Regions from separate parts of the Streptomyces sp. NPDC098789 genome, predicted to be linked through region 3. Evidence: riboswitches for the same ligand, from Rfam matches in the RefSeq annotation. Region 3 holds a riboswitch; each other region holds the start of a gene.

Region 1 (3,266 bases), on a different contig from region 3:
TCATCCGGTCACCCCCTCGCTGCGGCTGGAGCGCCGCAGCATCCACAGGAAGAACGGCCCGCCGACCAGCGCGGTGACGACGCCGACCGGAATCTCCTCGGGCGCGGCCGCGGTACGGGCGACCAGGTCGGCCAGCATCAGGAACACGGCCCCGCCCAGCGCGGCCACCGGCAGCAGCGCCCGGTGCCCGGCGCCGACGACCATCCGGGCGGCATGGGGAACCATCAGCCCGACGAAACCGATCGCACCGCTGAAGGCCACCAGCACTCCGATGACCAGGGAGGTCAGCACGAAGACGGCGGCCCGGAAGCGACCGGTGTCGAGCCCGAGGGTCCGCGCGTCCTCCTCGCCTGCGAGCAGCAGGTCCAGCGGCCGGGCGAGGCCGAGCAGCAGCCCGGTCCCCACGGCCAGGACGGCCGCGGGCAGGGCCAGCTCGTCCCAACGCGCCCCGCCGAGGCCGCCGAGCGTCCAGAAGAGGATGGAGCGGACCTCCTCGGCCCGCGCCGAGAGGACCAGCACCAGACTGGTCAGCGCGGACAGGATGTACTGGACGGCGACCCCGGCGAGGATCAGCCGCCCGGTGGTCATGGTCCCGCCGCGCCGGGCCAGGGCGTACACGGTGACCAACGCGCCGAGCGATCCGACGAACGCGGCCAGGGGCAGCGTGACGCTGGTCGCGACGCCCGCGCCGAGGCCGAGCACGATGACGGCCACGGCGCCCGCGGAGGCCCCGGAGGACGCGCCGAGCAGGAACGGGTCGGCGAGCTGATTGCGCACGAGGGCCTGCAACACGGCGCCCGTCACGGCCAGTCCGGCTCCGACCACGGCCGCCAGCAGCACGCGCGGCATCCGGACGTCCCACACGATGGAGGCGAAGGCGCCGGGGCTCGGTCCGTCGGCCACGATCTCCAGCACCTGGCCGGGAGCGATCCGCACCGGCCCCAGCGCCAGTCCCGCCACCGCGCAGGCGGCGAGCGCGAGGGCGAGGAGGACGAGGACGAGCGGGGTGCGGCGGCGGTCCGCCCTCACCGGGCGTCGGGGTGCAGCTGCCCGGCGAGGGATTCGACGGCGTCGGCGACGCGCACCCCGAGCACGGCCGAGGACAGCGGCAGGACGACGAACCGCCGGTCCCTGATCGCGGGAACCTGGGCGAGGGCCGGGTCGTTCAACAGGCGCTGCTTCTTGGCTTCGACGCCGGTCCCGCCGTAGTCGTAGATCAGCACGGTATCGGGCTTGCGCTCGATGACCTTCTCCCAGGAGACATCGCCGAAGGTGTCCTTCAGGTCGGCGAAGGCGTTCGTCCCGCCCGCCAGGGAGACGATCTCGTTGCCGATGCCGTTGCCGCCCGAGGTGAAGGCCGCCGTCTCCCCGGAGTCGTAGACGAAGACGGTCGGGCGCGCCTTGTCCTTCACGCGCGCCGCGACGGCGTCGATGCGGCGCTGCTCGTCCTCGATCAGCCGCGCGCCCCGGTCGGGCACCCCGAAGGTACGGGCCACCTCGGTGATCTCGGTCTTCAGCTGCTCGAAGCGGACCGGGCCCTGGGTGCAGTACTCCACGCTGAGACGGGTGTTGATACCGCTCTTCCCCAGCGTCTCGCGGTCGCGCCCCTGGGACTTGTCGAAGGCGCTGGAGTAACCGCCGTAGACGAAGTCGGGGTTGGCGCCGAGGAGCAGCTCCTTCGACGGGTACTCCTTCGCCAACACCTTGATCTTGTCGTAGGCGGGCCGGTACGCGGGCAGGACGGCGTCGTCGAGGTAGGCGGTGCCGGCCATCCGGTCGCCGAGGCCGAGGGCGAGCAGCACCTCGGTGGCGTGCTGGTTCATGGCGACGGCGCGCCGGGGCGGTTCCCGGTACGTCGTGGTCACACCGCAGTTGGTCACGGTGTACGGGAACCCCGCGGCGCCGGACGTCGGCCGCGGCGCGCCGTCGCCCGTAGCCCCCTCCTCGGCGGCGCCGCAGGCGACGAGCGGTATCAGGAGGGTCAGGGGGGCGAGCGGGGTGAGCGCGCGCAGGGCGGCGCGGAAACGCGACATGACGGAGCCTCTCCTGGGGATCCTCGTCCCCGGGTCAAAAGGAAGTCGAAAGGAAATCGACAAGGAAAGGGCGGCACGTCAGTGTCTGACTCCCGGACCCGCGAGGGCCCGGTCACAGTGGCGGGACCGTACCGGTTTCACACCGGTTTCCTGGTACGCGCCGCCCGGGGGTAACCCGGACAATTCTGCCAGACCATCCGCGCCCGGGTGCCGGCGCCCGACCGCCCGCGCCGGCCGCGGAGCCCCCTGGGCCGCCGACCGAGCTGAATCGATACAGCAGCTCAGGGACGCATTGGCCGCCTCATTGCTGGGGACCACTTCGGAAATCGACGGCTCCGTCACACCCGGAGGACCCCCCATGAGCACCTCACCCGAGTGGCGACAGCTCACCGACCACCTGATGTCCGTACCCGAGCAGATCTACGAAGGCTGGAACAGCACCGTCGGCTGGGACAACTACACCCGTTGGGGCCGCGAGTTCGGCGAGGACGGAGTCGCGTGGTGCGTCATCTTCGACTGGTGCACCTACCACGACGCCGGTCTCGACGCGATCGTGCCCAAAGTCGACAACGTCTCGGCGTTCAGCGACTGGGCGCAGCGCCGCGGCCAGTGGTCCGCGTACCCCAGCGCCGGCGCGTGGGTGAACTTCGGCAACGGCGCGCACACCGAGATGGTCACCGGTTTCGACGCGGACACCGTGTACACCAAGGGCGGCAACTCCATCCGGGCCGGGGCCGTGGACCACGGGCAGGGCAACGGCGTCTGGTCGCACTCCAACCCCCGCCGCAGCAGCTACGTCACCGGCTACTTCGCCCCCCGCTACCCGGACGGCGAGTGCCCGCCGACCGCCGACCCCCAGGACCCCCGCGGCGGGTCCGCCATCACCGCCTGGCGCTGGGCGCCACCCGTCACCGCGCCCACCTTCGAGCCGTTCCCGGGCGCGGCCTGGTTCACCACGGGCCGCCGCTCGCCGATCGTCTCGGCCATGCACGACCGCCTGGTCGCCGTGGGGTGCGACCGGTACGAGTCGAGCCGCAACAAGGACGTCATCGGCCGCGGTGACAAGACCAGCTACGAGGCGTGGCAGCGCACGTGCGGCTTCACCGGGGCCGCCGCCACCTGGCCCCCCGGCCGTACCACCTGGGACCTCCTCCAGGTCCCCAACGTCTGAGCCGAACGCCCCGTGGACCACCTGAACGCCCGAAGCCCGGGGTGAACGCGGCGCGTTCACCC
Region 2 (3,266 bases), on a different contig from region 3:
GGCGCGCACGGCCGGGTCGTGGGTGATCGGCGAGTGCGCCCGGGAGGCGAGGTCGGCGCGGTTCGCGGCGAGTTCGGCGGCGATGGAGTCCGTGCCCTGCGCGAGGCCGCGGGCCAGGACGGTGATCTCGGCGGTCTTCTGCCGGGCGAAGGCCAGCCAGCGCCGCACCTGGGGGTCGACGTCGCGCTCGGCGGTGACGTCCAGCGGAACGTGCAGGAGGGAGCAGGAGGAGGAGACGTCGACGCTGCCCGCGAGACCGAGCAGGGTGCCGAGCGTGGCGAGGGAGGCCTCGTGGTCGTTGATCCAGACGTTGCGGCCGTTGACCACGCCCGCGACCAGGCGCTTCCCGGGCAGGCCGCCGACAGCGGCCAGGTCGGCGAGGTTGCCGGCGGCCCGGTCGGTGAAGTCGAGGGCGAGACCGTCGACGGGTGCCTTGGCCAGGACCGCCAGCGCCTCGCCGAGCCGGTCGAAGTACGAGGCGACGAGCAGCTTGGGGCGTTCGGCCAGCCCGCCCAGTTCGCGGTAGGTGCGGGCGGCCGCGCCCAACTCGGCCGGGGTGCGGTCCTGGACCAGGGCCGGCTCGTCGAGCTGGACCCACTGGGCGCCCGCCGCGCGCAGGTCGGCGAGCACCTCGGCGTAGACGGGCAGCAGCCGGTCGAGCAGGGTGATCGGCTGGAAGTCCTCGGGCACGCCCGGGGCGGGCTTGGCCAGCAGGAGATAGGTGACCGGTCCGACCAGCACCGGGCGGGCGTTCAGCCCGAGCGCCAGGGCCTCCTTCAGCTCGGCGACCTGCTTGGCGGAGTCGGCGGTGAACTCGGTGTCGGGGCCCAGCTCAGGGACCAGGTAGTGGTAGTTGGTGTCGAACCACTTGGTCATCTCCAGCGGCGCCACGTCCTGGGTGCCGCGGGCCATGGCGAAGTAGCCGTCCAGCGGGTCCGCTTCGACGGCGGCGCGGTGGCGGGGCGGGACGGCGCCGACCATGACGCTGGTGTCGAGGACGTGGTCGTAGTACGAGAAGTCACCGGTGGGCACCTCGCCGATGCCCGCTTCGGCCAGCTGCTGCCAGTGGGTCCGGCGCAGGGTCGCGGCGGTCGCCCGGAGGGCGTCGGCCTCGACCCGGCCCTTCCAGTAGCCCTCGACGGCCTTCTTCAGTTCCCGGTTCTGCCCCTGCCGGGGGTAGCCGTGGACGGTGGCCCGTACGGCCGGGTCCGGCGCGGCCGCGGAGGTGGCGGAACGGGCGGTGGTGGAACGGGTGGTGTTCTCGGGTGTCACGGAACTCTCCTTCGCGAGTACGTCTCCATGAGTCCCGGTGACGGACGCGAGGCGCGAAGGGGTGGCAGAGCGGACGGCCCGTCGCACCGCCGTGCGCGAGGCACCGGCTGCGACCGTCCGTCGTTCCCCCGGAACAGGTCCGGGGCGCCCCCGACCGACCCGCCCACGAGGTCACCAGGAAATCCGCGCACGACCGTGCGTGCGCGGGCAACGGGCAGGTCTTCGGACTTGCGGGCGCGCCTGCCGGTCTCCCGGCGGGCACCTAGTGGCCGTCGCTTCCCAGACCCGTACGGGTCCAGTGCGTATGACGGCGGTCGTTCCCGCTCACCGCTGCGGGGCAGTCCCGGATTCCCACCGGGTTCCCTCTTACGACGCATCCCGCCTGGCGGACGGGGCGAACCAGCTGCTGGGGGTCAGCTTAGGTCGACGCGGCCCGGTCGGGCGGATGTTGACCACATCCCGGACGGTGAGATGAGACACCCCGCGGCCGACGCGCAGGGAGCGCGCGGTGGCTCACCGGGCCACCGCGCGCTCCTGCTCCGTGCCTCCCGGGTCCCTCAACCCGGGAGCCGTACCACCGGGTCCCTCGTCAGCCCCGGTCGTAGGTATGGAACCCGCGGCCGCTCTTGCGGCCCAGCAGACCCGCCTGGACCATGCGCCGGAGCAGCGGTGGCGGGGCGTGGAGCGGCTCCTTGAACTCGGCGTAGAGGGACTCCGCGATGGCCGCGACGGTGTCCAGGCCGATGAGGTCGGCGAGCTTCAGGGGGCCCATGGGGTGGGCGCATCCCAGCTCCATGGCCGCGTCGACGTCCGCGGCGGTGGCGAAGCCCGATTCGGCCATCCGAATGGCCGAGAGCAGGTAGGGGACGAGGAGCGCGTTGACGACGAAGCCGGCCCGGTCCTGCGAGCGGACGGCCGTCTTGCCGAGCGCGTCGCGGGCGAACGCCTCCACCGTCTCCACGGTCTCGCGGGTGGTGTGCAGCGAGGACACGATCTCCACGAGGGGCAGGACGGGCACCGGGTTGAAGAAGTGCAGGCCCACGACGCGGTCGGCGCGGCCGGTGGCCATGGCCAGTCGCATGACGGGGATGGCGGAGGTGTTGGTGGCCAGGACCGCCCCCGGGTCCTCGACGATCTTGTCGAGGGTGGCGAAGGTCTCGGTCTTCACGGCCGCGTCCTCCACCACCGCCTCGATCACGAGCTGCCGGTCGGCGAGGTCGTCCAGGCTGCCGGAGAAGACGAGCCGGGCCAGGGCGTCCTCGGCGGTGAGCCGGTCCAGTTTGCCGCGCTGGACGGCGCGTTCGAGGGAGACGGCCACGCGTTCGCGGGCGGCCAGGGCGGCCGCGGCGTCGGTCTCGCACACCACGGTGTCGAGGCCCGCACGGGCACAGACCTCGGCGATGCCCGCGCCCATCTGGCCGCCGCCGACGACGCCGACCCTGCGGATCGCCGCGCCCGCGCCGGTGGCGGCTGTGGCTGTGGCTGTGGCGCTGCTGTCACTGGCGGCGCTCATGCGCGGGCCTCCGGACGGCGGACGAGGTGGCGGGCGTACGCGTCGGGGGTGAAGAAGGCCGGTAGGTCCCGCTGGAGCGCCGTCCGCTCGAGGACGGCGCGCGCCTCGGCGACCCGGGCGTCCGGATCCTCCTTCGCGAGCGCGGCGCACTGCGCGTCGAGGATCTCCCGCACGCCCGCGCGGTCGGCCGTGCCGTGGCGCAGCCACTGCCAGAGCTGGACCCGCGCGATCTCCGCGGTCGCCGCGTCCTCCATCAGCCCGTACAGGGCGACGGCGCCGCTGCCGCGCAGCCACGCGTCGAAGTACCGGAGGGCGACGGCGACGTTGGCACGGATGCCTTCGGCCGTGGGCGGGCCCGCGACCCGCCGGACCGACAGCAGGTCGGCCGCGGTGACCCGGACGTCCTCACGCGTACGGTCGAGCTGGTGCGGCCGGTCGGCGAGCACGGCGTCGAAGACCGTGCGGCAGACGGGCACCAGGG
Region 3 (3,266 bases):
ACGCCCGGGTCTGGTACGACGTGGAGCAGGACTTCGACTTCCTGACCGTGGAGGCCTCCACCGACGGCGGGACCACCTGGGCGGCGTTGCCCGGCACGGTCGGCGGCGCCGCGATCCCCGCCAAGGGGATCTCCGGCGCCTCGGGCGGCTGGACCGAACTCGGCGTGCCGCTGGGCGCGTACGCGGGCGGACACGTCTCGCTGCGACTGCGGGTGACCTCGGACAGCAACACCCACGGCAAGGGCGTCGCCTTCGACGACCTGCGGATCACCGCGGACGGCCGCGAGCTGCTGCGCGACGGCGCGGAGCAGGGGGCGAACGGCTGGACGGCAATCAAGTGGTCGCGCACCGAAGGCCGTTACGGAACCGAGCAGCACCCGCGTGCCTACGTGGTGGAGAACCGGCGCTACACCGGCTTCGGCGAGTACCTCAGAACGGGACCGTACAACTTCGGGCAGGGCGACGACTCGGTGGAGTTCTACCCCTACCAGCAGGGCGTGTTGATCTGGCTGTGGGACACCGCGTACAGCGACAACACCACCAAGGCGCACCCCGGCGGCGGCCTGCTGCTGCCGGTCGACGCCCGGCCCGGGGCGCTGCGGTTCACGGACGGGTCGCTCGTCAACGCGCGGGCGCAGACCTTCGACGCGACGTTCTCGCTGCGGCCGAGCGACCGGATCGTGCTGCACAAGGCGGGAGCGCCGCTGGTGGTGCCCGCCCGGCCGGGCGTGCCCGTCTTCGACGACCGGCACGGCGGCTACTGGAACGCCGATCTGCCGCAGGTCGGGGTGAAGGTGCCGGACACCGGGACCCGGATCGCGGTGGTCAAGGAGGCGTCGGGCGGGGCGCTGACCACCGTGCAGGTGAGCCCCTCGCCCTGACCCGACGTGCCCCTATGATGACCGTGCACGGCCGATCGGGCCCGGGTGACCGGATCCCGGCGGCCGTACGATCCACAACTTCATGCGTGCGTGACCAGGGGAAGCCGGTGCGAATCCGGCGCTGACCTGCAACCGTGTGCGGCCCGTTGCCCCTCGGGGCGGCGGGCCGCGAGTCGGAGCACCTGCCACGGCACGCCGAACGCTTCCACTGTCACGGACTACAGCGCGAAGAAAGGCACCCCGCCATGCGCAGCATGCTCATACGCCGTACCGCCGTCACCGCCGCCGCCCTCGGGCTGGCACTGACGGCCGCCGCTCCGGCCGTCGCCCACACGACCGCCGCCCGCACCAACGCCCCGGTCCTGGTGCGCCTCACCGTGCAGGGCCCCGACGGCAACCTCTTCAAGGGCCTGGTGCTGACCAAGGGGCACGAGGTGACGACCGCGACCGGCGGCACCCACAAGTGCGACGGCACCAACGGCGCGCAGAACCCGAGCCCGGTCCCCACGCCCACCGCCGCCCTCGACGACGCGGCCCGCCAGCGCCACTTCGGCTGGGACGGCACCTGGTACGCGTCGTTCGACGACTTCTCGGTGGACACCGTCAAGAACGTCTCCGGCGGGGGCACGGCGTACTGGAACATCTCGGTGAACGGCGCCTCCACCCCGGTCGGCGGCTGCCAGTTCAAGATCAAGACGGGTGACGAGGTCGCCTTCACCTGGACCTCCTTCTAGCGGGCGGCCACGGGGATTCCTTCGGCGCGGGACGCGTGTGCTTCGGCGGGTACTCCCCGTCAAGGGTGTCGGTTACCATCCGAGCTACCTCAACCGACCTCTGTAGCCCCAGAGTTGGTCCGCACCGCCAAGGAATCCCCGTGATCAGCTTCGAGAACGTCAGTGTGAAGTACGACGACGCGCCCCGATCCGTGCTGCGGGACGTGAATCTGACCGTCGAGGAAGGCGAGTTGTGCCTGGTCGTCGGGCGCACCGGCGTCGGCAAGTCGACGCTGCTGGGTACGGTCAACGGACTCGTCCCGCACTTCACCGGCGGCACCCTGTACGGCCGGGTGACCGTCGGCGGCCGGGACACGGCCGAGCATCCACCGCGTGAACTCGTGGACCTGGTCGGTGTGGTGGGCCAGGATCCGCTCGACGGCTTCGTCACCGACACCGTCGAGGAGGAGCTGGCCTACGCGATGGGACAGCTCTCCGTGGAAGCGGCCGTGCGGCGCGCGCGGATCGAGGAGACCCTCGCCCTGCTGGACCTGACCGGGCTGCGCCACCGACCGCTGCACGAGCTGTCCGGCGGCCAGCAGCAGCGCGTGGCCATCGGTTCCGTGCTGACCGCGCACCCCCGGGTGCTGGTGCTGGACGAGCCGACCTCGGCCCTCGACCCGGCGGCGGCCGAGGAGGTGCTGGCGGTCGTCACCCGACTGGTGCGCGAACTGCGGATGACGGTGCTGCTCTCCGAGCACCGGCTGGAGCGGGTCGCGCAGTACGCGGACCGGGTGATCCACCTCCCCGGGGACGGGACCGTGGTGTCCGGGCGGCCCGCCGAGGTCTTCCGTACGTCGACGGTCGCGCCGCCCGTGGTGGAGCTGGGGCGGCTCGCGGGCTGGACCCCCCTGCCACTGTCGGACCAGGAGGCGCGCCCGGCCGCGGCCCGGCTGCGGACCCGACTGGCCGGGCGGACACCGGCTCCGGTGCGCCCCGCCGCACCGGCGGGCGGGGGCGAGGCGCTGCGGGCCGGCGGGCTGACCGTGACGCACATGGGGCTGCCCGCGGTGCACAAGGTGGACCTGGTGCTGCGCGCCGGGGAGGTCACCGCCCTGATGGGACCGGGCGGCTGCGGCAAATCCTCGCTGCTCCACGCCCTGCACGGGTCGGGGCCGCGGCGTTCGGGCACGGTGACGGTCGGGGGCGAGGGGGGTCGGGACCCCGGGACGCTCCCGGCCGCCGAGGTCCGGCACCTGGTCGCGATGGTCACCCAGACGCCCACCGACCTGCTGAGCCGGGTGACCGTACGGCAGGAACTCGCCCAGGTGGACGTGGAGTCGGCCGCCTCCGGCGTGCGCTCCGCGCGGGAGCTGCTGGACCTGCTGGCGCCCGGGGTCGACGACGCCATGCACCCGCGGGACCTCTCCGAGGGCCAGAAGCTGGCGCTCGTCCTCGCCGTCCGGCTCTCCGCGACGCCGGGGGTGCTGTTGCTGGACGAGCCGACGCGCGGCCTGGACCACCGCGCCAAGGCGGCGCTGATCCGGATCGTCGACGAGCTGGCGGCGCGGGGCACGGCGGTGCTGATCGCCACGCACGACGTCGAGTTCGCCGTGCGGGCGGCCGACCGGGTGGTGCTGATGGCGCAGGGCGAGACCCTCGCGGACGGCCC

The links. Region 3 has a riboswitch for cobalamin ahead of ACIQWR_RS12700 (DUF4430 domain-containing protein). Riboswitches for the same ligand answer to the same signal wherever they lie in the genome.
Region 1: linked by a shared signal. The riboswitch ahead of ACIQWR_RS11470 (ABC transporter substrate-binding protein) and the one ahead of ACIQWR_RS12700 (DUF4430 domain-containing protein) in region 3 are both predicted to bind cobalamin.
Region 2: linked by a shared signal. The riboswitch ahead of metE (5-methyltetrahydropteroyltriglutamate--homocysteine S-methyltransferase) and the one ahead of ACIQWR_RS12700 (DUF4430 domain-containing protein) in region 3 are both predicted to bind cobalamin.

The regions. Positions count from the first base shown of each region.
Region 1 covers NZ_JBIWAJ010000004.1:309,717-312,982, forward strand. Annotated here, with positions in the region: gene ACIQWR_RS11460 (ABC transporter ATP-binding protein) at 1-4, opposite strand, end outside; gene ACIQWR_RS11465 (FecCD family ABC transporter permease) at 1-1,062, opposite strand; gene ACIQWR_RS11470 (ABC transporter substrate-binding protein) at 1,026-2,033, opposite strand; cobalamin riboswitch at 2,092-2,227, opposite strand; gene ACIQWR_RS11475 (peptidoglycan-binding protein) at 2,392-3,204, shown strand.
Region 2 covers NZ_JBIWAJ010000003.1:188,362-191,627, forward strand. Annotated here, with positions in the region: gene metE (5-methyltetrahydropteroyltriglutamate--homocysteine S-methyltransferase) at 1-1,272, opposite strand, end outside; cobalamin riboswitch at 1,489-1,641, opposite strand; gene ACIQWR_RS08360 (3-hydroxybutyryl-CoA dehydrogenase) at 1,862-2,785, opposite strand; gene aceB (malate synthase A) at 2,782-3,266, opposite strand, start outside.
Region 3 covers NZ_JBIWAJ010000005.1:24,847-28,112, forward strand. Annotated here, with positions in the region: gene ACIQWR_RS12695 (immune inhibitor A domain-containing protein) at 1-881, shown strand, start outside; cobalamin riboswitch at 948-1,086, shown strand; gene ACIQWR_RS12700 (DUF4430 domain-containing protein) at 1,127-1,615, shown strand; gene ACIQWR_RS12705 (ABC transporter ATP-binding protein) at 1,756-3,266, shown strand, end outside.